DNA from 2 places in the Polaromonas aquatica genome. Region 1 is predicted to be linked to the other one. Evidence: riboswitches for the same ligand, from Rfam matches in the RefSeq annotation. Region 1 holds a riboswitch; the other holds the start of a gene.

Evidence for each region. A riboswitch is a leader RNA that binds a small molecule or an ion and turns the genes downstream of it on or off. The one in region 1 is predicted to bind thiamine pyrophosphate.
Region 2: it holds a riboswitch for thiamine pyrophosphate, as region 1 does, so the genes downstream of both, thiC (phosphomethylpyrimidine synthase ThiC) here and thiC (phosphomethylpyrimidine synthase ThiC) in region 1, are expected to answer to the same signal.

The regions. Positions count from the first base shown of each region.
Region 1 is NZ_JBHSRS010000018.1:564,745-579,708, forward strand. Features, by position in the region: gene minC (septum site-determining protein MinC) at 1-718, opposite strand, end outside; gene ACFQND_RS11130 (PPC domain-containing DNA-binding protein) at 939-1,346, shown strand; gene ACFQND_RS11135 (hypothetical protein) at 1,384-1,719, shown strand; gene ACFQND_RS11140 (TIGR03915 family putative DNA repair protein) at 2,151-3,038, opposite strand; gene ACFQND_RS11145 (endonuclease/exonuclease/phosphatase family protein) at 3,271-4,056, opposite strand; gene ACFQND_RS11150 (hypothetical protein) at 4,483-4,905, shown strand; gene ACFQND_RS11155 (hypothetical protein) at 5,099-5,476, shown strand; gene ACFQND_RS11160 (glutaredoxin) at 5,604-5,972, shown strand; gene ACFQND_RS11165 (Spy/CpxP family protein refolding chaperone) at 6,078-6,629, opposite strand; TPP riboswitch at 6,925-7,048, shown strand; gene thiC (phosphomethylpyrimidine synthase ThiC) at 7,155-9,074, shown strand; gene thiO (glycine oxidase ThiO) at 9,105-10,157, shown strand; gene thiS (sulfur carrier protein ThiS) at 10,183-10,401, shown strand; gene ACFQND_RS11185 (thiazole synthase) at 10,529-11,347, shown strand; gene thiE (thiamine phosphate synthase) at 11,355-11,990, shown strand; gene dmeF (CDF family Co(II)/Ni(II) efflux transporter DmeF) at 12,056-13,009, opposite strand; gene ACFQND_RS11200 (efflux RND transporter permease subunit) at 13,118-14,964, opposite strand, start outside.
Region 2 is NZ_JBHSRS010000016.1:44,644-59,607, forward strand. Features, by position in the region: gene ACFQND_RS07595 (IS110 family transposase) at 1-889, shown strand, start outside; gene ACFQND_RS07600 (Mov34/MPN/PAD-1 family protein) at 1,197-1,691, opposite strand; gene ACFQND_RS07605 (ThiF family adenylyltransferase) at 1,684-3,402, opposite strand; gene pabB (aminodeoxychorismate synthase component I) at 4,823-6,601, opposite strand; partial or broken gene nadA (quinolinate synthase NadA) at 6,601-6,899, opposite strand; TPP riboswitch at 7,274-7,386, shown strand; gene thiC (phosphomethylpyrimidine synthase ThiC) at 7,484-9,385, shown strand; gene ACFQND_RS07625 (FAD-dependent oxidoreductase) at 9,403-9,981, shown strand; gene ACFQND_RS07630 (thiamine phosphate synthase) at 9,873-10,148, shown strand; gene bioA (adenosylmethionine--8-amino-7-oxononanoate transaminase) at 10,311-11,648, shown strand; gene bioD (dethiobiotin synthase) at 11,641-12,339, shown strand; gene bioF (8-amino-7-oxononanoate synthase) at 12,318-13,550, shown strand; gene bioB (biotin synthase BioB) at 13,650-14,672, shown strand; partial or broken gene ACFQND_RS07655 (nitroreductase family protein) at 14,689-14,964, opposite strand, start outside.

The DNA of each region.
Region 1 (14,964 bases):
CGGGCACCAGGCGGACCTGCGTAGGCTGGCCCCAGACGCCATCGGGCAGGGGGTTTTCGCTGGTGCGGTAAATGCCTGCAATCGAGATCAGTTCCGGCTCCAGGCACAGGGAAAAAATACGCGCGTCGGCATTGCCGCGTGCACCGGCCATGGCCTTGCCGCGCAGTGGCGCGTAGACATGGATGTGGCCATCGGCAATCACTTCGGCGCCGGGGTTGACCATGGCCAGCACCACCAGGTCGCGCCCGCGCGCGTAGACCTGCTGGCCGGAGCGCAGCGGTTTGTCTATGACCAGTGCGCCCGGTGCTGGTGCTGGCGGCGCTTCTGCCGGGGCGGCCCTGCTTTTGGGAGCGGCGCGCTCGGGGGCTGGTGCGGGGGCGCTGACGCGTGCGTCCGGCGCGGCCACCAGGCCGGCGGCCAGTGCGGCGGCCATTTGTGCCGGGCTGCCGCCGCGTACCGCGATGGGTGCCACGCGGTAGGGGCGCATCATGGCGACCAGTGCGGCAAAGTCAATGGCGCCTGCGTCGGCTGCGAGCGACGACAGTTCTATGACCAGCGGGTCGTTGTCAAAAAAGTCGGGGATGTCGCCAAAGCGTGTCGCCAGCTCGCGCGCCAGCGCGGCCAGGTCGGTGGATTTGAGTAACAGCGCTACCAGCGGGAGGTTGGCGCTTTTGATTTCGAAGGTGGCGGGGCTGCTGGCCGGGAGGGCGACGGTCATGAGGTGCTAAGCATCGCTGTACAGCGCGGGAAAAAAGACATGGGGCGCAATGGGGGTACGGGTTGGGCGTACGGTTTTTCGGTAGCCTGAAAAGCTTCAAATCTTAACAGCGGGGCATGACGCAGTTGTTAGGGAATGAAACGCCGTGCAGCGTAGCGCCGGCGCGGCAACTGTGGGACGATAGCGGGAACAACTTGTTTTCAGGAGCCGGCCCATGACTTTGGATGTGCATGTGCTGCGTCTGCAGCCCGGGGACGACCTGCGCGGCGCGCTGGAAGCGGCTTTCCGGGACCTGCACGCCGCTGGTGCACCGGCAGCGGCCTGTGTGGTGTCGGCGGTGGGCAGCCTGTCGCAGGCGGTGCTGCGTTACGCGGCGGAACCACAAGGCCTTTTGCGGGTCGAAGCCTTGGAGTTGCTCACGTTGTCGGGCACTCTGGGTGTGGGCGGTGTGCACCTGCATGCGAGTGTGGCGGATGCCCGGGGCCGGGTGAGCGGCGGCCATGTGATGCCGGGTTGTGTGGTGCGCACCACGGCGGAGATTGTGCTGGCGCTGTTGCCGGGCTGGTCGTTTGAGCGTGCGCTGGATGCCGGTACCGGGTTCAAGGAGCTGGTGGCGCGGCGTTTGTAGGGTTCGGGTCAACGCATTTTTGCAAAGAGGTGTCGTGATGGGTAAAACAGGATCTGGTTTTGCGCGGTCATCGAAAAAGCCGTTGATGGCGATCATGCTGGCGCTGTCGTTTTCATTGGCGCCGTCCTGGGTGGCCGCGCAGGGCGGCATGGGCTCGTCGTCGGGGGCCTCGGCAGGGCAGCCGTCGCAGAAAAAGCTGGTGAACCCGCTGAACCGCAACCCTAGCCGGCGCAGCGGCATACCTGACACGGCGCCGGTTCCGGACGATCCGCGCAATTCGAGTACGCGGCCTACCTTGCCGGCGGCGCCGAGCACGCCGGACCCGCGTGATGTGGTGCCGCCGCAGCCGGACAGTTCTCGGGATTTGAAGTGATATTTTTGGCCTTTTCGGGCGCTGGCGTTCTGAATATGCGCGCAGTCAGCTATTGAATTTGTAGCGAACGAGACACCGTTCGGGTTGAGCTTGTCGAAGCCTTCGCTGGTTTGGGTGTGTTGCCCTTCACTGGCAGGCCGGGGATAGCCCGGCGGCTAGTCACTTTCTTTTGCTTCGCCAAAAGAAAGTAACCAAAGAAAAGGCGACCCGCAGTCTGGGTCCCTTCACTTCGTTACGGGCAACCTGCGCTGCTCGATTCCGGCGGCGGTCCAAACAACTCGCCTTCGGCTCAAACAAGTTTGGCCCGACCTTCCGCCTCCATCTGCGCTGCTCGGCCCAGCCAGGACGGCGGGGGAGATAAAACGGGGTCAACGGAGGGGATTTCTAATAAAAAATGCCCGTGGCCGCCGTTCCATGAGCGCAACCAGCTATCAAATCAGTAGCATTTCGGGTGTGTCCTCAATCATGATGATGCCGTCCTCAGCGCTGTCCGTTACCGGCGTGTTGGCGACAAGCCTTGGCTCGGTCCGGTTGTGCCAGTGGCGGCGTGGCATGCCTTTTTTCATGGTGCGGAGTTTTTGCCGTGCCGGTTTGAAGACGCGCTGGTAGCAACTGAGCCAGTGCTGCTGGCCTGCGTTGGGCTGGGGCACTTCGCTTTGTTGTGCGCCAGGGCCGAAGCGCAGCTGTGTGCCGTCCCACTGGATGCTGCACTCGGGGGTGAGGATGGCCCAGCGCATTTGTGCGAAGCGGCGAGCCAGGAAGGGGGCCACGGTTTCGACAACGTGGTGTTCGGGTTCCAGCCAGGCGACGTGCAGCAAGCCGCTTTCGGGGTGGGTCCTGAAGGTGTCGTCCTGCACGGTGCGGAAGTACACAAAGGCCTTGATCTTCTGTATTTCGCCTTGCACGGCCTGCGCCATGTCCCGTGCCTGGACCATGTCGGCGTCCAGCGGGTCCTGTCGCAGGCCGGGTTCATGCGCCAGGCGCCAGAGGATGCGGTAGAGCAGGCCGAAACGGTTGGGGTCGCTGTGCAGGACCACGCTTTGGCATAGCGTTAAAAACTCGGGCGGCACGCCGACGGCGGGTGCATCGCTGAAGGCGCTGTGCTGCGCCGGCATGCCGATGCTGGAGCTGTCGCCGGTCAGTTCCATGCCTGCCGTACCGGTGCTGTGCCAGCTGACCTGCTCGGGCAGCACCTGCCTTGCCAGCAGGGCGCGTGCCGCGCGGCGAAAGCCCTCCAGGTCCGTCGGGCCCTGCAGAGTTACCGGCAGCAGGGCTTGCGGGAAGAGGTCGTTCGTCAGCAGGTCATTCATCACGCCCATACAAAAACTCCTTGCTTCACCACTTGGAGGCGCCCCTGTCCCGGATAGTTCTGCCAGCGCTGTAGGCGAAGGTGCCGATACGCCAGCAGAAAGTCGGTCATGCCAGGGTCGCCAGACCGGACGGGTAGAAGACCGGCATGTGGCGTGCGGATTTAATAAACACTGTATTAATATACAGTGTTTCGGGTCTTTTGTGTTATTGGCGTTTTGCTCCCGGGGCCGCCGCGGGGAGTTAAAGCGCAATCTCCGCTGCAAGCGGGGCGTGGTCAGACAGGTGTGACCACGGTTTGCTGGGCAGCACCATGGGCGCGTGGCCTATGGCGTTGCGTACATAAATGCGGTCCAGCCGTAGCAGGGGCAGGCGTGCCGGAAAGGTCCGGGCGGGGTGTCCGTGGGCCTGCACAAACACTTCATGAAGGGCGGCGCCCTCTGCGAGCTGGCGGTGCGCGCGGTGCCGCCAGTCGTTGAAGTCGCCGGCCACAACCAGGGGCGCGTGGACGGGAACGGCCTTGTGCACCAGCTGGCAGAGCATGTCCATTTGTTTGGTGCGATGCGCCTCGGTCAGGCTCAGGTGCACGCAGATGGCATGCACGTTCACCTTGTGCCCAGGGATGTGCAGTTCGCAGTGCAGCAGGCCGCGCCTTTCGGGCCCGCTGATGGACACGTCGTGGTTCTCATAACGCACGATGGGAAACTTGGACATGATGGCGTTGCCGTGGTCGCCATGGGTGTAGACGGCATTGCGGCCATAGGCAAACTGCGGCCAGATGGTGTCGGCCAGGAATTCGTAGTGTGGGGAGTCGGGATAGTTGTCGAACTTGTCCGGGTGTTTGGCGTGGCTGCCCGTGACCTCCTGCAGAAAGACCACATCGGCGCCAACGCTGCGCACGGCTTCGCGCAATTCGGGCAGGATGAACTTGCGGTTGAAAAATGTAAATCCCTTGTGGATGTTGACCGTCAGCACCTTGATGGAAAAGGTCCTGGCCGCCATGGCCAGGGCTTCCTGTGCGGCGACCATCACGTCGGTATCGGCGGTGGGCGTCACCACGACGCTGACCGTCTTGCTGATTTTGATAAGGGATTCGGGGTTGGGCATGAGGCAATAAACCGGCCGGGAAAAAACGGGAGCCAGCGTGAAAAATCAATACGCCATTGTTACGCTGGTGGCGGCAGGGTGGGTGTAGGACCACAAGCTAATTTTGGCTGTAAGGTCTTTGGGCGCGTGGTGCCGGTCCCCTGTGTAAAGCGCGCTGTCCTACGCGTCTGGGCGCGACCCGCCGATAAGCCGATCCCGGTTTCCCGCCTAAATTGAAGCAAGTCATGCCCGGCTTGGCCTCGGCCTTTGCAGTGGCGCCAACTGTTCTGGTGCTTTTGCAAGGTTTCTGCCTGGTTCCGGAGATCATGACCCGCTCTGCCCTGCTCAGGTTTCTTCAAGGAGTTAGAAATGAACAAATTCTTAATGCGATCCCTTTCTGTTGCCATGGCCCTGACGGGCGCGCTGGCCTTTGCCGCGCATGCCCAGGGCGGCCCCGATACCGGGGTGCGTACCGGCATGAACGCCAATATTGGCGCTGATGTGCGCGCCAGGGCGGGTGTCGAAGCCAACAACGGGTCGGCTGGGGGCGGCATGAGCGGCAACAACGATGTCAAGGCGGGAGCCACCACGCAAACATCGGGAGGCGTCAAAGGCGCGCTCAGCGAGGCGGCCGGCGCCACCAAGCGGGCGGCCACGCGCGCCACCAATGCGGTGGGCAATGCCGCCGCGCGTGCTGATAACAGCATTCAACGGGCGCTGCCCGCCAATGCTGCCGGCCGCGCGTCAGCCGGTGTGCAGGGCTCAGGGAACCTCCCCGGCCAGGCGCAATAAGGCAGACGTAGAAGCCGCATCCAGGCGGCTTTCGTGTTTCGGCACGGAAGGCGGTCCTACACGATCACAGCCTGAGCGCCCACGGGGGAAGTTTGGGCGGCAAACTAAATTGCAGGCGGGGCAATCAAAAGGCCTCTCGGCAGGGGCTTCGGAGTTTGTGGGTCCCTCTTCTTTTAAACCAAGGAAATAACAAATGAAAAAGTCAACAATGTCGATTCTTCTGGCTGCCATGATGGCCGCCTCTGGTTTGGCCTCCGCGCAGTCTGCTGACGTCAAATCCGGCACCCAGGGTGGCGCAGGGCCTGCCCCGGCTGCGGGCATGTCGACCACCACGCGCGCCGAAGTGAAGTCGGAAATCAACCCGAATGTCAACAAATCCGGCACAGATGGCGGGTCAGCTGCGTCGCCGGGCGCCAACCCGGGCACCAAAAACGTAGGCAGCAAAATGACCGCTGCCGAACGCAAGGCCAAGCGCGATGAGCGCCGTGCTGCCCGCAAGGCCAAGCGTGAGGAGATGGCTGCCAGCGGTGCCGCGAAGGTCCCGCAAAAGAGCGGCGGCTCTGCCAACTAGCCTTTTGGGTCCGGCCTGCGTGCAGGCCATGACACAAACGCCCGGCGCTTTCCAGTGCCCGGGCGTTTTGCTTTTGGGGATGGCGGCACGTTATGCTGCGCCTTTGCCCTACACACAAGGATTTCACATGCCACGCCCATTGCTTGACGACGCGCATATCCACCCCGCCATCCAGGACAGGATTGCAAGCTGGCAGCAGGCCATCGTGCAGGAAGTACAGGCGGCTGTGGCCGCGAATGATGTGGTGGTTGTAGGCATGGGCGTCAACCCCTTTGTCAAAAGGGCGCGCAAGGCGCTGGATGCTGCGGGCGTCGCGCACCACTACCTGGGTTATGGCAGCTATTTCAGTTTGTGGCGTCAGCGTGGCGCGCTGAAGATGTGGACCGGCTGGCCGACCCTGCCCATGGTGTTTGTGCGCGGCACGCTGGTGGGCGGCGCGACAGACCTGGAAAAACTCATTGCCAGCGGGGAGCTGAAAACGCTGCTGGCCAGATAAGGACGTTAAAAAGGCCCACACCAGCCTCATGAAAGAGACGGGTGTGGGCCCAGTTGCTTGCGTTGACTTGTTAACCAGCGGCCCCAGGCCGCTCAACCTCGGGGCTCAGCCTTTCTTCTGGCCGGGGCCGTGGTGTTCACCATGCCGGGCATGCCGCATGTGCTCTGCATCAAACACCTTTTGCTGCTCGGGGCTCAAGGCCGCATAAAACGCCTTGGTGGCGTCACCGCGTTTGTCCATGGCGGCGCTCATTTCCGTCATGCGCTGGGTGCGCATGGCGCGCATTTTGTCGATGCGCTCAGGCGTTGTCAGTTTGGCGAATGCCGCGCGGTCCTCGGCCGTGGGCCTTGCGCCGCGTGCAGGCGGCTGCATGGCCGCCGTGTAGGTGCTCCAGGCGCCTTCCTGCGCCGGGGTGATCTTGAGTTTGGCTTTCATCTCGGCTTGGCGTTTGGCGATCCATGCCTGCATCTTTGCCGGGTCATGGCGTGCCATGCGGTCACCGGCGTGGCCGGGGCCGGCGGACTTGCCTGCCGCAGGAGGGCCGGCAGGCGGTGCTGTGGGCGCGCCTTGTGCCATGGCGCTGGCTCCCACGGTTGCCAGCAGGCCGGCGAGGATGAAGCTGTTGATGGAGGCAGAAGGTTTGATAGCGAATTTCATGGAGAGCTTCCTTTCGAGAAGATGCCTGATATCCGGAATTGGCTTCAGGTTGGAATCAAGTGTGCGGGCCCTGTGTATAGGCGCCATTGCGCGGCGGTGATGGTTTGTAAAGTTAAAGCAATTGTTCACCCCTACCGACACTCACTTCGTGTAGTGCCTTTTCCCCTTGCAGGGGACGGCGCCTGCGGCCTGGCGAAGCCAGTTCCGCGGCCCCTGCTTGAAGGGGTAGGGAGCCGGGGGGCGACGTTATTGCGGCCGGTCATTTGCCATGCGTCCCCGGCCTGCCTACAATGGTCTCAGCTTGTCGGGGTGCCAGGGATGTTTCCACCAGGAAATGTTGATGGCTGAGATCGCAGTATGCGAGACCCGCTGAACCTGATCGGGATCATCCCCGCGTAGGGAACAACGCAATTGGCACCGGAACTCCGTAGCGTCGCCACCTCCAGACGCCACCAGTGGAACTCCCGGCTCCCCAGCAGGCACCTCAGTACTGCGTCTCGCAGTACCTACCTTCTGGAGAACACCATGGCCAAGACCCGTCTTACTGTTGATACCAACGACCTCACCAGCCGCATCACGCGTGCGCCTTTTCCCGGCTCTGCAAAGATTTACATCGAGGGCTCGCGGCCTGATATCCGTGTGCCCTTTCGTGAAGTCACCCTGACCGATACGCTGGTGCATGAGGGCCGCGGCGAGCCGCGCCGTGAACCGAATCCCCCGATTCGCCTGTTTGACTCCTCGGGCGTGTACACCGACCCGGCGGCAACGATTGACATCACGCGCGGCCTGCCGCCCTTGCGCGGCGCGTGGATCAATGAGCGTGCAGACACCGAGGCCCTGCCGGGCATCAGCAGCGCCTATGGCCGTGAACGCCTGAATGACCCCGCACTTGCTGCACTGCGCATGAAACACGCGCCCGTGCCGCGCCGCGCCAGGGCCGGCGCCAATGTGTCGCAAATGCATTACGCGCGCAAAGGCATCATCACGCCGGAGATGGAATACATCGCCATTCGCGAAAACCTGGTGCGCGCGCAACTGGCCGAACGCCTGGCCACCGAGCGTTTGCCCAAGCCGGGGCATTCCTTCAACGCGGCTATCCCCAAGGAAATCACCGCCGAATTTGTGCGCGACGAAGTGGCGCGCGGCCGCGCCGTGATCCCGAACAACATCAACCACCCCGAGAGCGAGCCGATGATCATCGGCCGCAACTTCCTGATCAAGGTGAATGCCAATATCGGCAACTCGGCGGTGACGTCTTCGATTGAAGAGGAAGTCGACAAACTGGTCTGGTCTATCCGCTGGGGCGCAGACACCGTGATGGATTTGTCGACCGGCGAGAACATCCATGAAACGCGTGAATGGATCTTGCGCAACTCACCGGTGCCCATCGGCACGGTGCCGATTTACCAGGCGCTGGAAAAAGTCAATGGCAAGGCCGAGGACCTGACCTGGGAAATCTTCCGCGACACGCTGATCGAGCAGGCCGAGCAGGGCGTGGACTACTTCACCATCCACGCCGGCGTGCGCCTGGCCTATGTGCCGCTGACGGCCAACCGCCTGACCGGCATCGTTTCGCGCGGCGGCTCCATCATGGCCAAGTGGTGTTTGTCACATCACAAGGAAAGCTTTTTGTACGAGCGTTTTGAAGAGATCTGCGAGATCATGAAAGCCTATGACGTGTGTTTCTCGCTCGGTGACGGCCTGCGTCCCGGCTCGATTGCAGACGCCAATGATGAAGCGCAGTTTGCCGAGCTGCATACGCTGGGCGAACTCACGCAGATCGCCTGGAAGCACGATGTGCAGGTGATGATTGAAGGCCCGGGCCATGTGCCGCTGCAGCTCGTCAAGGAAAACGTCGACAAGCAGCTGGAGGCCTGCTATGAGGCGCCGTTTTACACGCTTGGGCCCCTGATCACCGACATCTCGCCCGGCTACGACCATATTTCGTCCGCCATGGGCGCGGCCAACATCGGCTGGTACGGCACGGCCATGTTGTGCTACGTGACGCCAAAGGAACACCTGGGCCTGCCGAACCGCGACGACGTGAAACAAGGCCTGATCGCCTACAAGATTGCCGCGCATGCGGGCGACCTGGCCAAGGGTTACCCGGGCGCGCAGATGTGGGACAACGCGGTGTCGAAAGCGCGTTTTGAGTTCCGCTGGGAAGACCAGTTCCGCCTGGCGATTGACCCCGACACCGCCATGGCCTACCACGACGAAACCTTGCCTAAAGAGAACGCCAAGGTGGCGCATTTCTGCTCCATGTGCGGACCCAAGTTCTGTTCGATGAAAATCTCGCAGGAGGTGCGCGAATTTGCGCGGCTCAATCCCGCCAGCACAACCCTTGCACCCGCGTCTGCCGTGATCGCCATCAAGCAGATAGACACCGGCTTTGAAGAAAAGGCCAGGGAGTTTCGTGAGGGCGGCAGCGAGATTTATTCCTGAAAAAAACTGATTGAAAGAAACGCAGAAACCATGAGCAGACCTCACATCGGTATCGCCGGAGCCGGCCTGGCTGGCCGCACACTCGCCTGGCGCCTGGCCAGGGCCGGGTGCCGCGTGAGCCTGTTTGATGCGCGCCGGCGCGATGACCTGGCCACGGCGTCCATGACGGCCGCCGCCATGTTGTCGCCGCTGGCCGAGCTGGCCGTGTCTGACGAATTGGTGTTTGCACTGGGCCAACGCTCCATGCTGTTGTGGCCGCAGTGGATTGCCGAGCTTGCGGCGTCCGGTACCGAGCCGGTTTTTTTCCGCCAGCAAGGTTCGCTGGTGGTGGCCCACGCACCTGATCAGGCTTCACTGGAGCACTTCACACGCCTGCTGCAACACAAGCTGCCGGATGCCAGCCGGTCGCAGGTACACACACTTGATGCGGCAGCGCTGGCACAGCGCGAGCCGACGCTGGCAGGCCGTTTCGGCGGCGGTCTTTACCTGGAAAGTGAGGGCCAGGTGGCCAACGACCAGTGGATGGCCGCGCTGGCCGTCGAGCTTGATCGCCTCGGTGTGCAATGGCACGAGGGGCAGGCGGTTGAGCGGGTGGAGGCGCGCAGCATGGTTTGCGCCGGCCAGACGCATGCGCTGGATATGACGGTTGATGCGCGCGGTGTAGGCAGCAAGGCGCAGTGGCCGCAGTTGCGCGGTGTGCGCGGCGAGGTGTTGCGTGTTGAATGCGCCGGCGTGACGCTGCAGCGGCCGGTGCGCCTGATGCATCCGCGCTACCAGCTGTACGTTGTGCCGCGGCCCGGCAATCAGTTTGTGGTCGGCGCGACCGAGCTGGAATCGGAAGATACCGGGCCGGTGACGGTGCGTTCGGTGCTGGAGCTGGCCAGTGCCTTGCACAGCCTGCACCCGGCTTTTGGCGAGGCGCGTGTGCTGCGCATGAACGCCGCGTTGCGCCCCGCGCTGGACGACCACCGGCCCGCGATTGCCCTGCGGGATGGCGTGTGGCACATCAATGGCCTTTACCGCCATGGGTATCTGTGCGCGCCTGCGCTGGTGGACGATTTGGCCCATAAACTGCTGGCTTGAGACAATCGGGGTATCACAGACCGCCATGAGCACCATGAATTCACTGGAAATATCGCTAAACGGCAAGCGCATTGAAACCGCTGCTGCCACCTTGCAGGCCCTGCTGCTGGCCCATGGTTACGAGTTGCAAACCGCGTTTGCCTGCGCCATCAACAGCAGCTTTGTGCCGCGCCCGCAATGGCCCGAGCGCGCCCTGCAAAACGGTGACCGCATAGACATCGTGACACCAATAACGGGTGGATAACAGTGGAACACCCCCGTCGGATGCTCACTGCGTGTAGCACCTTCCCCCCTTGCAGGGGGCGATGCCCGCAGACTGGCAGAGCCAGCTCCGCGGCATCTGCTTGCACTGCCCCATCGAAACGTTTGAAATGACAACACCTGTAACACCTTCTATCGCGCACGGCCAGCCTTGGACCGTCGCGGGCACCACCTTGTCGAGCCGGTTTTTCCTCGGCACCTCGCATTACCCTTCGCCTCAGGTTTTGAGCGATGCTGTGGTCGCTTCCGGCACCGAGGTGCTGACCGTGGGCCTGCGCCGCCTGCAGCCCGAGAGCGGCGGCGGCAACAGTTTCTGGCAGCGTATACAGGCCATGAAATGCCACATCCTGCCCAATACCGCGGGCTGCCACAGCGCCGAAGAGGCCATCACGCTGGCGCAGATGGCGCGCGAGATTTTTGGGACCACCTGGATCAAGCTGGAGGTGATTGGCGACGACTACACCTTGCAGCCAGACACGGTGGCGACACTGCAGGCCGCAACGGTTTTGGCAAAAGAAGGTTTTGCCGTGTTTGCCTACACCACCGACGACCTGGTGATGGCCCAGCGCCTGCGTGATGCGGGTTGCGCCGCCGTGATGCCCTGGGCCGCGCCTATTGGCACGGGCCGCGGGCCGCTGAACCCGTATGCGCTGGAGACCATGCGCCGCCGCCTGCCGGACGCCGTGCTGATTGTGGATGCCGGCCTGGGCCGGCCCTCGCATGCCGCACAGGTGATGGAGCTGGGTTTTGATGCCGTGCTGCTCAACACCGCCGTGGCGCAGGCCGGTGACCCGGTGCGCATGGCGCGCGCCTTTGCCGATGGTGTGGCTGCCGGCCGCGCTGCGTACGAATCAACCCCCATGCCCGAGCGTGCCGCAGCGCAGGCATCTACCTCCACTGTGGGCGTGCCTTTCTGGCATTCCTCTTGAGTTCCTCATGAACACCACCGCATTCGCGCCGCTTACCAGCCCGATTGGTTTTTATCCTGTTGTCCCGACTGCCGCATGGGTTGAACGCCTGCTCGGCTGGGGAGTGCGCACCATACAGCTGCGCATCAAGGCGGCTGACCATACGCCTGCCGCGATTGAACGGGAAGTTAACGCTGCCGTGCAAGCCGGGCGCAAGGTGCCGGGTGCGCAGGTTTTTATCAATGACCATTGGCAACTGGCGCTGGCTGCCGGCGCTTACGGTGTGCACCTGGGCCAGGAGGACTTGGGATTTGCGGATATCGCTGCCCTGCGCCAGGCCGGTGTGCGGCTGGGCCTGAGCACGCATACCCCTGCAGAACTGGCGCGGGCGCATGCGGTGCAGCCGTCCTACCTGGCGATTGGCCCGATCTACCCGACCACCCTCAAGGTGATGCCTTACGAGCCGGTGGGCCTGGAGCGCCTGAAGCTCTGGGCACCGCAGGCCGCGCCTTACCCGGTGGTGGCGATTGGCGGCATCTCGCTGGCGCTGCTGCCGGGCGTGATGGCTTGTGGTGTGGATGGTGTGGCCGTGGTCAGCGCGGTGACGCTGGCAGCAGACCCGGAGCAGGCCGCGCGCAGCGGATTGCAGCTGGTTTTAATATAAAAGCCCCGGGGCCGCCGCCATTCGCGCGCGGCTAGCTATGATTTATATAGCGCGAAAAAACTGATTCAAGCTGAAACCGGCTGGCGGTTGATTTCGATGGAGATGTGCACCAGTTCTTCATGGATGCGCAGCTGCCGTTTGAAATCCTCCGGTTCGGCATCTTCGCTTGTGGCCAGCGAAAGAATGCAGGCGTATTTGCCTTTGCCGACACGCCACACATGCAGGTCGGAGATCGTGGCCTTGATGGGGCTGGCTTCAATGACCTCCCTGACTTCAGCGACCACGGGCGCGTTCATCTCGGCGTCCAGCAGCACGCGGCCGGAGTCGCGCAGCAGGCCGTAAGCCCAGACGGCAACCAGGCCGGAGCCGGCAATGCCCATGACCGGGTCCAGCCAGCTGGCGCCCCAGAGCTTGCCGCCAATCAGGGCCAGGATGGCAAGCACCGAGGTGGCAGCATCGGCGACAACGTGCAGGTAGGCCGAGCGCAGGTTCAGGTCGCCATGGTGGCCGTGTGCGTCATGGCCGTGGTGATCGTGATGCCCGTGCCCATGATGGTGGCCGCTGCCGCCCCTGAGCAGCCACGCACAGGCGAAATTGACCAGCAGGCCGGCCACGGCAATCACGATGGCCTGGTTGTACTGGATGGGCGTGGGGGCGATCAGGCGTTCAACGGACTGGTACAGCATCAGCCCGGCCACCAGCACCAGCAGGAGGGCGCTGGTGTAGCCGCCCAGCACCTCTATCTTCCAGGTGCCGAAAGCAAACCGGCTGTCATTGGCGAAGCGCCGCGCGGCTACGTAGGCGAGCAGCGACAGGCCCAGCGCCAGGGTGTGCGAACTCATGTGCCAGCCGTCCGCCAGCAGGGCCATGGAATTGAACATCCAGCCGCCGGTGATTTCGATCACCATCATGCCGGCCGTCAGCACCACGGCCCACAGGGTGTTGCGTTCTACAAGCGGGTTGCCCTCGTCAAATACATGGGAGTGCTGCAGATGGTCAATGGAGTGGGCGTGCTGCATTCTGGAGTTGTCCTGTGTCTCGAAAATGCACTATACGCGCGCCCGGGATGGCAGCAGATTGCTGTCATCCCGGGCGTCGTTTCGGGGCGTCGTTTATGGCCCGCGCCCTTATGCCGCTATTTCGGAAGCGGCCGCGTCGTTGTCGGGCTCGGGCTTTTTGTCGTTGGCAAACCAGGACACATAAAGCGCCGGCAGCACCACCAGGGTCAGCAGTGTGGCGGTGATGAGCCCGCCAATGATCACGATGGCCAGCGGCCGCTGTGTCTCCGAGCCGATGTCGTGTGACAGCGCCATGGGCAAGAGGCCCAGCGCCGCCAGCATGGCCGTCATCAGCACGGTGCGCAGGCGCTGCATGGAGCCCAGCCTGACCGCATCGACGACGCTGTGGCCGGCGTTTTGCAGCTGCTGGAACACCGACAGCATCACCACGCCGTTGAGCACGGCCTGGCCGGACAGCGCAATAAAGCCGATGGCCGCAGATACCGACAGCGGTATGGAGAAGACCCACAGCGCGACAAACCCGCCTATCAACGCCAGCGGCACGTTGATCAGGATCAGCGCTGCCATGCGGAAGGACTTGAAGGCGTCAAACAGCAGCACAAAGATCAGCAGCAGAGAGATCGGCACTACCACGGACAGGCGTTTCATGGCGCGTTCCTGGTTTTCGAACTCACCCGACCAGCCCACGGTGTAGCCGGCCGGCAGCTTGACGTTCTCCGCGACGCGGGTCTGCATGTCCTTGACCACCGAGCCCATGTCGCGGCCCTTGATGAAGATGCCGATCGCCATGGTGCGGCGCCCGGCCTCGCGGGCGATGTTCATGGCGCCGTTGGTCTCGCGTATCGTGGCCACGCTGCCCAGCTGCGCATAACCGCCGTCGGGTGTGGGGATAAGCGTTTGCGGCAGGCTGGCAATCACACGCCGGTTTTCCGGCAGCCTGACCGCCACGGCAAACTTGCGCTCGCCCTCCCACAGCTGGGTCGCGGCCTTGCCGCCCAGCGCGGCCTCGATCACGTCCTGGATGTCCTGCACGTTCAGGCCCAGGCGTGCCGCGCGGTCGCGGTCAATGTCGATCACCAGTTGCGGCAGGTCGCCCAGGCGGTCTATCTCGCCGCGCTGCACGCCCTGCACCTGCTTGATCTCGCGCTGTATGGCTTCGGCCACGCGGCGCAGCTCGTTCAGGTCCTCGCCCGATACCTTGACGACGATCTGCCCCTTGATCTGCGAGATCGACTCCAGCACGTTGTCGCGGATCGGCTGCGAGAACGCGGGGTCTATGCCCGGAATGGCCCGCAGCTTGCTGTCCATTTCCTCGATCAGCTGGTCGCGGGTCAGGCCCTTGCGCCACTCTTCCTGCGGTTTCACATCCACAAAGATCTCGGCCATGCTCAGTGTTTTGGGGTCGGTGCCGTCCTCGGGCTGCCCGGCCTTGGAGACCGCCGTGCGTACTTCGGGCACGGTGTTCAGGGCCTTGCGCGCCATCAGCAGGATCTTGGCGGCCTCTTCGCTGGAGACGCTGGAGGGCATGTCAAAGTTGGCCCAGAAGGTGCCCTCATTGAGTTCGGGCAAAAACTCCGAGCCCAGGCGTGCGGCGGCCACCATGGCCAGGGCGAAAACGCCCAGTGCGATCGCCACCACGGCGCGGCGGCGGGTCAGCGCCCAGTCGAGCACAGGCGCATACAGGCGCTTGCTGCTGGCCACCACGCGGTTGTCGCCGTGCGGCACTTTTTTGCGCAGCATCCAGTAAGCCAGCAGCGGCACCAGGGTGAGCGAAAAGATCAGTGCGCCTATCAGCGCCGTGGTCACGCTCAGTGCCATGGGCTGGAAGATGCGGCCTTCATGGCGTTGCAGCGCAAAAATCGGGATGTGCGCGGCAATGATGATGAGCATGGAGAACAGCGTGGGCCGCCCGACCTCCGTGGCCGCGTCGATGATGACGTTGCGCCGTTCGGAGT
Region 2 (14,964 bases), on a different contig from region 1:
CGCCCAGATCGTGATGGAGGCGTGCGGCGGTGCGCACGAGTGGGGACGTGCACTGTGTCAGCTCGGGCACGACGTTCGACTGCTGTCGCCTCGCAAAGTGCGCCCGTTTGTGCAACGCAACAAGACCGACGCCGCCGACGCGCAGGCGATCTGGACCGCCAGCAGGCAGCCCGGCATGCGCTTTGTGCCGATAAAGACCGAGACACAGCAGATCGTGCTTTCGCTGCACCGGTTGCGTGCGCAGCTGATGAAGACCAGGATCATGCAGACCAACGAACTGCGTGGCTTGCTGGACGAATTCGGCATCGTGTTGCCTGAGGGCCATGCGGCTCTACTCAAGGCCCTGCCGGCAGCGCTGGCTGACGCCAAGAGCCGTTTACCGGCGATGCTCATGGACAGCCTGGACGACCAGCTGCGCCGCGTCAATCAACTGCAGGCCGACATCGGTGCCATCGAGCGCCGGCTGGCCCAGCAGATGAGGGAAATCCCCGCCTGCAAGGCAGCGGCCGAGATTCCAGGTGTTGGTTTGCTCACGGCGACCGCGGTCGTCGCCAGCATGGGGACCCCCACGGCGTTCAAGGACGCGCGCGAGTTTGCTGCCTGGATCGGTCTGGTTCCACGGCAGACCGGCACGGGCGGGCGGATCAGGCAATTGGGCATCAGCAAGCGTGGCGATGCGTACTTGCGAACGCTGTTGATGCACGGTGCCAGGGCCATCGTCGCGAAGACCAAGGATGCTCCGACATGGCCTTGGCTTGCGGCGCTGCTGCAGCGGCGGCCTTACAGCGTGGCGGTGGCCGCAGTGGCCAACAAGCTGGCACGCACGATCTGGGCGGTGCTGGCGCGCGGACAAGCCTGGCGGCCCCAGGCGTGGCAGGCAGCGCATTGAACGGACTTTGTAATCAACCGCTTTGAAGGAGAGCAAGCGACCACGCGTGTGATGGACCAGACAGGTTGGACCGGGATGGGGACACTCCGATAGGGAACAAGAGCATCAAGCTCGATGTTCAGATGGGAACCTCATCAGCGAATACCATCAGGGCCAGCAGGTACTCAGCCTGCACAACAGGCCGGATATAAGACTGCAGCCCTGCCTCCTGATTCCGCCACGCACACGAGTTACTTGCAATCCGGGAGGCGTCCATATAAGATCTTCCCTAACTATCGACAATGTTCGATTACTCACGCGCTGACAACTATGCCTGATCGTAGAGCCGGGGAAGAAGCGGCACCAAGTTGCACCGTTTGAACGGAAAGCGCCTCGTCCAACCATCAAACCGGACAGCGTTTAGATCCCACTTTTCGCTTTCGCCACCCAAAACTGCCATCACAGGTGTGCCGGTTCCAGAAGACGGTGTATCAGCGATTCTTGTGAGCGTCCTTTTGTCCAGCGAACTCAAGTCGGCGCTGCCTCGCGGATGGGTGTGCCAATCTCCCAAATAAGTTTCTCGACCCTCGGAACGAGCGTGATGCACCTCGATTTTTTCTTGTTGGTACTCCGCGTCGGGCGCAAATCTGTATCGACTATGCCGAGCATTGGGACCCGGTCCGATCAGTGCCGTTACAACCAGTTCTCCGTTGTTTGCTTTGTAGCCGAGGAATACGCCGCCGGTCTCCAATGGGAAAGATTTTTCCCCGAGGGCGCACATCAGCCCGTATGCTTGACGCGGTATCCAGATGGGTTCACCCATGGGCATCGCAGGCAGGATGTTGCTCGAGGGGACAGGTCTGCCACGAGGGTGCAATCGGGTGCCCGTCTTTCCAGAGATTGACAACGCCAACATCCCAATCGAAATCGGGATAGCCATGTTCGGCACCCACGCACAATGTCGCCACCGCCATACGCACCGTTTGCAGCGCCACTGAATCCATATCGAAACCGGAACCGGTGAACGTGGGGCTGAAGCAACCGATGGGCTGTACAGTGGGACCCTCCTCGAAAACTGGAGCGTCAATTTTTTTCTCGAATAGCTGATGCCTGAAACATTTCCAGCACCCTAGGGTCTTTCCCCGAATAGCCCGACCGACGATACCGCCCCAGGCCCCCGGAGTTCCGGTGGCCCAGAGGTATGGAATGCCATGCTTCCATGCGTAGTCCGCTAGAAAGTTCTGGACCGTGAACTCCACGGTGCAATCGATGATGAGGTCGGTCCCTTCCAATGCGCGGGCCATCCGACTTTCATAATCTCCCACCGGACTCTTAACGTCCATGGGAGAGCCCACCTTCAGTGGGATTGCGAGGGTCTCAACAAAGGGATAATTGTGAGTAATGTGCCTGGCCAGCACATCTGCTTTGCCATAGCCTGCAGCCGCCCAACCCATAATCCATCGCGGAATATTGCCCGCCTGAACAAAATCATGATCAATCAGGTTTAGACGTCCGATTCCGGCTCGTGCAAGCTGCCATGCAACAGTTGAGCCTAGGGCACCAAGTCCAAAGACTGAGACAACCTTTTCGGCCGCAGGTTTCAGACGTGGCACACGCGTTTGCAGATCGTCGCGGCTACCTCGGTCTGCACGGGCAAGGAAATATTGAATTTGATCGCCCGGGGGCAATCTCCTTCCGGTTTTGACTGGTACGCTTGCTCGAAACCGGCGCCTGACCAAAAATAGCCAAATATCGTGTTGCTCTTCAAATCGGGCTTGGTCGGCGAAAACAAGGCCGACAACATCTGGTTCGCCGTTAAAGTTGGGCTTTAGAAGCTCGGGCCAAATCTTGATCGCCTCATCCAAGACGCGCAATGGTTCGGTTGACTTGGGTGGGCCAGCCAACCTGACCCAACGTGCATGAAATCGGCTTGGATATCTGGCCTGGATGCTGAGATCCGATTGGCCCAGCACGTCGCCGTTCATATCACGCACTTCGAGAATCGCACACCGAAAAAGATTGTTCAGATCGACGTCGTTTTCCACGCCGATGACCAGCTTGCCGCGTCCATTTTCCGGTGGCAGCGCCCAGTCGGAAGTCACGACCAGGCTATCGGTCATATAGTTGAGAAACCCTGTGACGGGTGCGCCCTCCCGAGCTTCAGCAACCGACGGATCACCCTTGTCAGCCTTCAGAACCTCAGGTAATTGTTCGAGCAGATATTTGGCAACCGTGTCGGCTGCCATGTTCCACTCCGAGTCGATGTGCGCGACGAAGCAAAGTAGTTTCGAAACAGGGTCCTGGTGTTTTGCCAAGGCCAAAGTCGGAGCAAAAACTTGAAACGCAAAATACGGATAGTCTGAGGGGAACACCACCATCAGGGGATGCTCGGCATCTGCGATCGGGTAAATGACGGTCAAGACCAGCTGGCCAGCAGCTCGTCTTTCCGGGTCTATGACAACCGCAAAACCAGCATTCTCAAGCTCATCGAGCTCAAACTGCAAACGTGCGGGGAATTCGTCGTACCAGAACAATTAACCAACCTCACGGTCCTTTGGCGGACGAGGCGGGGGTGTTGGTCCAGGGGGGACATGGGGAGGCGGGCCTGGCGGCACATTCGGATGCTCTGGATGTTCGGGATGCCCCGGTTTTTTAGGTAAATCTTGAGCCACGTATATTCCTTGGTTGATTGCCCTTGGATCAATATAGACGATCGGGTTAAAGGGAAGTTGCTGCAAAACCATCACAGCTTATGCAAGCGCGGAAAATTTCATCCCGGCCGCTGAGCTTGGGGTATTTGATAGTAACCAGTGTCTGTCCAGGCTGCATCCTCCGATTGGGGGAGGTCTGCTCCAATTTTTAGACGGTCAACTTCGGAACGCAAGGGCTACCGTGCTCCCGCCTGGCTGCGCAGAGCCGCTTTTGGCCTAAAAGGTAACCTACGGCACAAGGTGACTTTGACTATTTCCGAGAGCATTGGCAGTACTAGAATGACCCTTGGTACGGAGCGCTCGTGCCACCGCAACCAATCTGGAAGCCCGGTCCTGGAGGTCAGTCCAACGCAACAATGACTGGTGATCCAATACGGACTCCTGCTTCACCCCGTTCGTCCGCATGAGCCCCGAGGGTGTTCCGTTCCAATGAATGGCGACGCTTCGAGGGGACAGCAGCCTGGCTCCGGCGGGTAATGCGTAGCGGTGGCGAATGGTGCTCCTCCACCCGGTGGCGCTACCCTTGCCTGCCTGTGCGACCGGTTTTCCGCAGTGGCTCAAAATGCTTTGGATCGGCGAAAGTCCGTGTTCGGTGCGATTCTCGGGGCTGAATGCCAATGGCTATCGATCGGATACTGCCATCCGCGTGCAGCGAACGCGGCAGAAAAGAAGCTTGCTGCCGCTGCAAAGAACTCGTTCCTGAATGTGCATTCAGCGCAATCGCGCCATGAAAGCCGGAGCCCGCACTTCAGCAGTGACTCCCCCGAACTGGCGGCGCCTACCAATTTGGTGTCGCCAGTGACCTGAGCGCCGGCCCTCACGGAGCTGAAGTAGCCCGTTACAGCCAACTCCGAGGTTACCGACGAAGCCGACCTCAAAAGCCGGTTCGTCGTGACTAACAGCTTCGCCATCGGCACCGCGCCCGAGCGCCACGCCTTTGTATATATCCAGTTGCGCCAGCTGTCAGGCAGCACCCCCGAGGCCAAGCGCGCCCTTTCGGAATGCGTGGCCGCCGTGCTGCGCCACTTCGCACAACGGCCTGCGGGCGTACAGGTGCAACTCAGTGTGGAAATCGTGGACATGAACCGGTCTCGTACACCAAAGAACGGATCAGGATTTTTTGGGCTGGGCTTGTTTCTGGATTTTCCTTGGACCAGTCTGGTCGAGCCAGGCGCGAAGCTATCAGAAAGTGAGCTGTCAGCGATTACCCCCAGTGCTAGAGCAAAAAACTCTCACATTCAGCTCAAACCCTCTCCGCCCCCATCCACCCCCGCAGGCTGTTCACAAACGCCCAGCCCTGCACCAGAGGCAAGTCCTCCACCCGCACCACGGCCTCGGTCAAACGCCCTTCGCGCAATGCCAGCGCGCGCCCCACGCCCGGCAGCAAGCCACAGGCCAGAGGCGGCGTCACCCAGCGGCCTTCGATCATCAGCGCCACATTGCCCCGGGTGCACTCGGTGATTTCGCCTTCGGCGTTCCACAGCACGGTGTCGAACACGCCAGGCTGCATGGGCGTGAAGGCGTCATAGTGGGCGCGGCGGGTAGTTTTGAAGCGCACGAATTCGCCGTGGACCTCCATCAGCGGACGGTCGGCCAGTTGCAGGCGCACCGGCCTGGGTGATGATGCGTCCATGGCAAAGGCTTCGGCACGTGCCTGGCCCTGGGTGTCAAGCAGCAGGCGCACGCGCCACAGGCCTTGTGGGTGGGCCTGCGCCAGCTGGTGCAGGCAGTGCTGCACCTGGGCCGCGTCCCACGGGGTACCAAAGTGCGCGGCGGCGCCGGCCAGGCGCTGCAGGTGCTCGGCGGCGTGGCGCAGGTGGCCGCCCTCCAGTGCCAGGGTTTCCAGCAGATCAAAAGGCATGCTCGCCCGCTCGACAAAGGCGCGCTTGTGGCGCCACTCCTGCCATTCGGCGTCAGGCGCGGCGTCCGCGGTGATGCCGCTGCCAATGCCGCAGCGAACGGCAGCGCCGCGCACGGTGACGGTGCGGATGGGCACGTTGAATGTGGCCCTAATGCCCTGCTCGCTTGGCCGCACCACGCCGAGGGCGCCGCAGTACACGCCGCGCGCCTGCGGCTCCAGCGCTCGGATCATCTGCATGGCGCGCACCTTGGGCGCGCCGGTCACCGAGCCGCAGGGGAACAGCGCGGCAAACACATCGGCCAGCGTGGTGCCGGCGCGCGTGCGCGCCTCCACGTCCGAGGTCATCTGCCACACGGTGGGCAGCGCCTCGGTGTGGAACAGGCGCGGTACGCGCACGCTGAACGGCTCGGCGATGCGCGACAGGTCGTTGCGCAGCAGGTCCACGACCATCACGTTCTCGGCGCGTTCCTTGGCCGATGTTCGCAGGGCCCCGGCCTGCGCGGCATCTTCGGCGGGCGTGGTGCCGCGCGGGGCTGTGCCTTTCATGGGCCGCGTGAGAATGCGGCCTGCGCGCCAGTCAAAAAACAGCTCGGGCGACACCGATAGTACCTGCTCGTCGCCCGTGTCGATCCAAGCCGCGTAGCCCCCCGGCTGGGCGCGCCGCAGGGCGGCAAACAGGGCCAGCGCCGCGTCACTGCCCGGCCCGCCGCGCAAGGCCCCCCGCAGGGGCGCGGTGAAGTTCACCTGGTACAGCTCCCCCTCGGCAATGGCGCGCTGGATGCGCTCCAGCGCCGCGTCAAAGACGGGCCGGGGACAGGCCGCCTGCCATTGCACCTGCGCCGTGCCGGCAGAGGCATCGTCATCGCGCGGCCACGGCAGCGCCTCGTCGTAAACCGCGAACCAGGCCACCGGCCCGTCCGCCACCGGCCCCGCATGCACGGCCAGCGCTGCGTCAAAGGCCGGCGCCGCCTCGTAGCGCAGGTAGCCCACGCACCAGAAGCCCTGCGCTGCCGCGGCCTGCACGGCATTGAGCACCGGCCGCACCTGCGCCAGTCCGTGCGCCACCAGCGTCTGGCGGGGTGTGCCAAAAGCACAGCGCAAGCGCGGCCCGCCCGGGTTGTCCGAGTCGGAAAAATCGATCCGCGCCGAGAGGAGCCGCATCAGGCCACGCCGATGCGCGGCACCAGCCCCGCCGCCGGTTGGCCCAGGCGCTGCGCGGCGGTAAACGCCAGCATGCGATCAATCGGCAAGCGAGCACGCACGCCCAGCGCCGGGGTGGCCTGGACCTCGGGGCTCAAGGTCTGCAGCGCCTGGTCAGACCCGCCAGCCTGTTCATCGCCATCCAGGCGCAGTGCGCGCAGCTCTTGCAGGTGGCGCTGTCGCCGGCCGTCGGCGCTTCGATAAAAATCTTGCAGGGGTTCAGCGTGCGCAGCTTGTGCATCATGCTCGTTGGCGCTGCAGTGCTGGCCATCGCGCACCTGCCAGACCAGCTCGGCCTGCGGATCGAGCCGCAACACGGTCGCCTCCACCCAGGGCTGGCCGCAAACCACCGCGGCTTGCCCCGCCAACACCCTGGCGTGGCTGCGCAGCTCAGGATCAATCAGTCCGGCGGTCAGGTCGCCCCCATGTCTTCGTCCAGCGCGCGAACAGCGTCGGCCCGCGCAAGCGCCGACACACTGTCAGCAGAAAAATCAAAAACTGAATTCATTTTCTTCATCGTTTCCCGGGATTGGAGGCGGCAAGCATAACGGCTTCACGGCGGCGCCCCGGTTAGCACGCTATCGGCATGGCTGCGAAGGGGATGGGATCCCTGCGTCCGCTTGTACTAAAATCTGCCTTGCTCCGGGGTGCTGCCGGCCATTGTGGCCGGCCAGCTGAGATGGCCGACCCAAACCCGTGAACTTGATTCGGTTCGTACCGACGTAAGAAGAGCTGACTGTCCACCGGTCCCCGGCGGCCCAGTCAACGACCAACACCACAGCGCTGGTGCTGGCCACACCTTCGGAGCATTTTGTGCGGCAACGCACGCCAAGGAATGCCCCGATGAACGCACCCGACAAGTTCGCCCAGCTGCTGTCCCTCACCCGCGCGCCTTTCCCCGCCTCGCGCAAGATCCACGTGCCCGGCCAGGTCCATGCCGGCCTTCGCGTGCCCATGCGCGAAGTCAGCCTGAGCAACGGGGAATCCGCCACGCTCTACGACACCTCCGGCCCCTACACCGACCCGGCCGCCGACATCGACGTGCGCCGCGGGTTGGAAGCCTTGCGCACGCCGTGGATCGAGACGCGCGGCGACACCGAGGTGTACGCTGGCCGTGCGGCCCAGGCGGTTGATGACGGCACGCGCCGCCAGGACCGCGATGATCCGCAAGACCCAGAAGCCCAGCGCATCGCGGCCCTGCGCGCCCAGGCTGCCGGGCTGCAGCGCACACCGCGGCGCGCCAACGCCGGTGGCAATGTCACGCAGATGCACTATGCGCGCCGCGGCATCATCACGCCCGAGATGGAGTACATCGCGCTGCGCGAAAACACGAAGCGCGAGTGGATGGCCGAGTACCTGGGCGATGCCGAACGCGCAGCCCGCGTGCGCGGCAACCCCATGGGCGCCCAGCTGCCCGCCTTCGTCACGCCCGAGTTCGTGCGCGACGAAGTGGCGCGCGGCCGCGCCATCATTCCGGCCAACATCAACCACCCGGAAGTCGAGCCCATGATCATCGGCCGCAACTTCCTGGTGAAGATCAACGCCAACATCGGCAACTCGGCGGTCACCTCGAGCATCGAGGAAGAGGTCGAAAAACTGGTCTGGGCGATCCGCTGGGGCGCCGACAACGTGATGGATCTGTCCACCGGCAAGAACATCCACACCACGCGTGACTGGATCATCCGCAACTCGCCGGTGCCCATTGGCACGGTGCCGATTTACCAGGCACTGGAAAAAGTCGGCGGCGTCGCCGAAGACCTGAGCTGGGAGATTTACCGCGACACGCTGATCGAGCAGGCCGAGCAGGGCGTGGACTACTTCACCATCCACGCCGGCGTGCGCCTGCCTTTCATCCCGATGACGGCCAATCGCCGCACCGGCATCGTCTCGCGCGGCGGCTCCATCCTGGCCAAGTGGTGCATGTCGCACCACAAGGAAAACTTCCTGTACACGCACTTCGAAGAGATCTGCGAGATCATGAAGGCCTACGACGTGAGTTTTTCTCTGGGCGACGGCCTGCGCCCCGGCTCCGGTGCCGACGCCAACGACGAGGCGCAGTTTGCCGAATTGCGCACGCTCGGCGAGCTGACCAAAATCGCCTGGAAGCACGATGTACAGACCATGATCGAAGGGCCCGGCCATGTGCCCATGCACATGATCCAGGCCAACATGGACGAGCAGCTCAAGCACTGCCACGAGGCGCCGTTTTACACCCTGGGCCCGCTGACCATCGACATCGCGCCGGGCTACGACCACATCTCGAGCGCGATAGGCGCGGCCATGATCGGCTGGTTCGGCACCGCCATGCTGTGTTACGTCACGCCCAAGGAACACCTGGGATTGCCGGACCGCAACGACGTCAAGCAGGGCATCATTGCCTACAAGATCGCCGCGCACGCCGCCGACGTGGCCAAGGGGCACCCGGCTTCGCGTGCACGCGACGAGGCACTGTCGAAGGCGCGCTTCGAATTCCGCTGGCACGACCAGTTCAACCTGTCGCTGGACCCGGATACCGCGCGCGAATTCCACGATGAAACCCTGCCCAAGGAAGTCAGCAAGGTCGCCCACTTCTGCTCCATGTGCGGACCAAAGTTCTGCTCCATGAAAATCAGCCAGGAAGTGCGCGAGTTTGCGGCACAACAAGGTATTGCGGAAAACGCGGCGCTGGACCAGGGCATGCAGGCAAAATCGGCCGAGTTCCGCGAGAGCGGCAGCGAAATCTACATCCCCATCCACAAAGCTTGACCAGGAAGGACATCATCATGCACATCGGCATCGCAGGCGCTGGCCTGCTCGGGCGGCTGCTGGCCTTCGAACTGAGCCGGGCCGGCCATGTGGTCGAGGTCTTTGACCCCGCGCCGGGCCCACAGGCGCCCGCCTGCGGTCCGGGCACGGCACCTTATGCGGCCGGCTGGACCGCCGCCGGCATGCTCAGCCCCACGGCTGAGCTGGAGTCGGCCGACGAACACGTGTTCGCGCTCGGCTTGCGTTCGCTGGATCTGTGGCCGGCCATCGTGGCGGCCCTGGGCTTGCCGGTGGAACTGCACCGGCGCGGCAGCCTGCTGCTGGCGCACCGCGTGGTGGACCTGCTGCAGCACAAGGCGCCGACCGGCCATGCGCCGCAGCGGCTCGACGCCGCGGCCCTGCGCGATCTGGAGCCCGACGTCCATGGCGTGGCACACGCCTGGCTGCTGCCGCACGAGGGGCAGATCCACACCGTGGCAACGACAACATGGCTTACTGGGGCAAGTTGCTGCCGGTGCCGGTTGTGGGCATTGCCGGCATGGACATCGCGCGGACGGAGCAAGCTGCGCGCTGCGGCGCCGCTGGTGTGGCGGTGATCAGCGCCATCACCGCAGCGGCTTCGCCGGAAGCGGTGATAGCTCAACTGCAGGATGCCGTCCGGCGTGGCAAAAGCCAGCCGCCGGCCACCGCGCCCCGGATGCCCCCCCCTTCTGCCCATTGTTTGATCATTGAACCTAGAAAGCGCCAGGCAACGTACGCCTAAAATCCAGGTGACCGGCTTGCGGCCCAAGCCGGGAGTTGTCCTTCGCGCCCAACCGCGTCAAGGAAGAACGCCCGGCCATTGCGGTGCAGGTCTGCCGCGCTGGCTGACCAGCGCGGGGGACCGTCTTTCAATCGTCTTTTTCAATCCGGAGCCCTCCTCCCCATGGACAACCAGGCTATGAGCGAGCGCAGCCTGCGGCATGTGTGGCACCCGTGCACGCAGATGAAGCAACACGCGTCGCAGGCCGTGCCGCTGGTGCCCGTGTCGCACGCCGAGGGCGTGTGGCTGTATGACTTCGACGGCCATCGCTACCTCGACGGCATCAGTTCGTGGTGGGTCAACCTGTTCGGCCACAACCATCCGGCTATCCGGGCAGCGCTGGTGGACCAGCTGGGCCGGCTTGACCACGTGATGCTGGCCGGTTTCACCCACCAGCCGGTGGTGGAGCTGTCCGAACAGCTGGCCGCGCTGACCGGTCTGGGTCATGCTTTTTATGGCAGCGACGGCGCCTCGGCCACCGAGATCGCTTTGAAGATGAGCGCACACTACTGGCGCAACACCGGGCGGCCCGGCAAGTGCCGTTTTGTGGGCCTGGCCGGCGGCTACCACGGCGAAACCGTGGGCGCCCTGGCCGTGACCGATATCGCCATTTTCCGGGAAGCCTACGCGCCGCTGGTCCGGCTGGCGGCGACCGTGCCCAGCCCCGATGCACGGACGGCACAGCCCGGTGAAAGCGCGGCCGATGTGGCGCAGCGCGCCGCCGGCGCGCTGGAAGCCTGGCTGGCCGAGCACCACCACGAAACCGCCGCCCTGATCGTCGAGCCCCTGGTGCAATGCGCGGCCGGCATGGCCATGCACGATGCCGGCTACCTGCGCCGGGTGCGCACGCTGTGCGATCGCTACGAGGTGCATCTGATCGCCGACGAAATCGCCACCGGCTTCGGACGCACCGGCACGATGTTCGCGCACCAGCAGGCCGGCATCCGGCCCGACTTCATCTGCCTTTCAAAGGGGTTGACCGGCGGTACCCTGCCCTTGTCGGCGGTGCTCACCACCGACACGGTGTATGACGCCTTTTACGACGACGAGACGGCACGCGGCTTTCTGCATTCGCATTCCTACACCGGCAACCCGCTGGCCTGCCGGGCCGCGCTGGCAACGCTGGCGCTGTTTTCCGGCAACGATGTGCTGGCACACAACGTCGTGCTGGCCCAGACACTGGACCAGGCTTTCGCGTCCTTGACCGGCCATGCGCGCATCCGGCATGCGCGCCGGCTGGGCATGATCTGGGCCTGGGACGTGGACACCGTACTCCCCCATTTTGCGCAGCGCTACCACCAGCATGCCATGGCACAGGGCGTGCTGCTGCGCCCGATCGGCCACACCATTTACGCCATGCCACCCTATGTGATGGATGAGGAAAGCGCCGCCCACCTGGCGCACGGCGCGCTGGCGGCGCTGCAGGCCACACTGGCCGAAGAGGAACGCCACCATGGCTGAGCGTCATGCCATCTCCTGTTTTGTGACTGGTACCGACACCGGGGTCGGTAAAACCCTGGTCAGCGCGGCACTGCTGCATGCGCTGGCGCGACACCACACCCGGGTTGTCGGCATGAAACCCGTGGCGGCGGGCACCACGCTGGTCCAGGGCATCGAAGCCAACGACGATGTGCTGGCGCTGCGCGCCGCCTCCACCTTCAGCGTGCCTGCGGCACTGGACAACCCGGTGCTGCTGCCAGATGCGGTGTCGCCGCATATTGCCGCCGCACGCGCCGGCCTGCGCATAAACATCGCCCACATCGTCGCCTGCCATCGCCAGCTGGCGCAGCTGGCCGACGCCGTGGTGGTCGAAGGCGCCGGCGGTTTTCTGGTACCGCTCTCGCCGCTGGAGACCGGCGCCGACCTGGCGCAGGCACTGGGTCTGCCGGTGGTGCTGGTGGTGGGTTTGCGCCTGGGCTGCCTGAACCACGCGCTGCTGACACTGGAGGCGATCCGCGCACGCGGCCTGAGCCTGGCCGGCTGGGTCGCCAACCATGTCGATCCGGCCATGCTGGCGCAAGACGACAACCTCGATTTTTTGCAGCAGCGGCTGGGTGCGCCGCTGCTGGCGAATGTGGCGCACCAGAACGCGCCGGATGCCCGAACCTTGACCATCAAACTCCCCCCGACATGGCAACAAACCCTTCGCTGACCAGCTCCTGGCTGGATGAATTTCCGGCGCGCATTGCCGAGCTCGACCGTGCGCACCTGCGGCGCCGGCGGCGTGTGGTGCTGCCCGAAAGTGGCGCCCGGCTGCAGGTTGATGGGCAGAGCATGCTGGCGTTTTGCAGCAACGACTATCTGGGCCTGGCCCATCACCCGGCGCTGATCGAGGCGGCCTGCATGGGCGCACGCAGCTTCGGCGTGGGTGCAACAGCCTCACCGCTGGTCAGCGGCCACAGCGCGGCGAACGACACGCTGGAACAGGCGCTGGCCGGTTTCACCGGCTTGCCGCGTGCACTTTATTTTTACGCCGGTTACGCCACCAACATCGGCATCATTCCAGCGCTGGTGGGTAGCGGCGATGCGATCTTTTCGGACAATCTCAACCATGCCTGCCTGATTGACGGTGCGCGGCTGTCGCGCGCGCAAATCCACCGCTTTGCCCACGCCGACCTGGGGGCGCTGGAGACGGCGCTGGCGCAAAGCCCGGCACAACGCAAACTGGTCATCAGCGACACGGTGTTCAGCATGGATGGCGACCTGGCCGACGTACCGGCCCTGCTGGCACTGTGCGAGCGCCATGATGCGCTGCTGCTGCTGGACGACGCGCACGGTTTTGGTGTGCTGGGGCCGCAGGGGCGCGGCTGCCTGGCCCACTTTGCACTGACCGGCGCGCGCGCGTCGCCGCGCGTGCTCTACATGGCCACCCTGGGCAAGGCAGCCGGCGTCGCCGGCGCTTTTGTCGCCGGCAGCGATGCCATTGTTGAGTGGCTGCTGCAGAAAACCCGCAGCTACATTTATGCCACCGCCGCCCCCGCGCTGCTGGCCAGCGCCCTGCGTGCCAGCCTGCAACTGATCGAACACGACGAGTGGCGGCGCGAGCACCTGCAGCAACTCATCCAGCGCCTGCGCCAGGGCCTGGCCACGGGCCTGCGCGGCAGCCACTGGCAACTCGGGCCATCACTGACACCCATCCAGCCGCTGCTGATTGGCCGCAACGACGAGGCGCTGGCGGTGATGGAAGGCCTGCGCGAGCGCGGCCTGTGGGTACCCGCGATCCGCCCGCCGACCGTGCCCGAGGGCACGGCGCGCCTGCGCATCGCCCTGTCGGCGGCCCACACCGACGCCGATGTTGACCAGCTGGTCCAGGCCCTGACCGAACTTGCTGCAGCGTGCCAGCCGACAGTCGCCATCGGCTAGACTGCAAATCTAGCCGAACCCTCGGAAACCCGATTGAAATTGCCGCGCCATCCCGACAAAAATTTGATACGAAATGTGTATCGCTTCAAGGAATAAGCCATGTCCAGTGTTTTAGAACAAGCCGTCACCCTGCACCGCCCGCGCCAGGCCGCGCCGGCCAACCCCCAAGCCGCCGCGCGCTGGCCTGTCGAGGCCATCGAAGCGCTGTTTGACCTGCCTTTTCCCGAGCTGATGCACCAGGCACAGACCGTGCACCGTGAAAATTTCGACCCCACACGCGTTGAATTTGCGACGCTGCTGTCGGTCAAAACCGGCGGCTGCCCGGAAGACTGCAATTACTGCCCGCAAGCGGCGCGCTTCGACACCGGCGTGGAAGCGACCAAGCTGATGGAGCCGCATGAAGTGCGACTGGCCGCGCAGCGTGCCAAGGACGCCGGCGCCACGCGTTTTTGCATGGGTGCGGCCTGGCGCGCGCCGAAAGACCGCGACATTGAAAAAGTCGCCGAGCTGGTGCGCACGGTCAAGGCCCTCGGACTGGAAACCTGCGCCACGCTGGGCATGCTGGAAGACGGCCACGCCGAAACGCTGCAAAGCGCCGGGCTCGATTACTACAACCACAACCTCGACAGCGCGCCCGACTTCTACGGCGACATCATCACCACGCGCGACTACCAGGACCGGCTCGACACCCTGGCGCGCGTGCGCAGCGCCGGCGTCAAGGTCTGCTGCGGCGGCATCGTCGGCATGGGCGAAACCCGGCGCCAGCGCGCCGGCCTGGTCGCCGAACTGGCGAATCTGACGCCCTACCCCGAGTCGGTGCCCATCAACAACCTGGTCAAGGTGGAAGGCACGCCGCTGGCGGATCAGGCCGATCTGGACCCGTTTGAATTCGTGCGCACCATCGCGGTCGCGCGCATCACCATGCCGAAGGCCCGCGTGCGCCTGTCGGCAGGCCGCCAGCAAATGGGTGACGCGGTGCAGGCCCTGTGTTTTCTGGCCGGTGCCAACTCCATTTTTTATGGCGACAAGCTGCTGACCACCGGCAACCCGGACACCGGCGCCGACGTCGCGCTGCTGGAGCGACTCGGCATGACACGTTCGGCACCGGAGCTACAGCCATGACCCAGAAACCCTTCCAGGCGCCGGCCGCCAGCCGCAGGTTCTGGATCGCGCAGGCGGCGGGGGGCAAGGCCATCTGTGGCAGGGGCGTCGACCGAAGACATACTTCTCGCGCCCGTCAGCTAACGCCACAACCCACAGCTCGGCGGCTTCCCGCAGTCCCTCTACCTTGAGTTGCATGAGTGCTTCTTCACGCTCGCCCAGCGCCTTGGCGGTCAATATCCGCTCCTGCTTCACCAGTTTGTTCAGTTGAGAGCGCCGCTCAGTGCTGGCTATACGTCAGGGTTGCATGAAG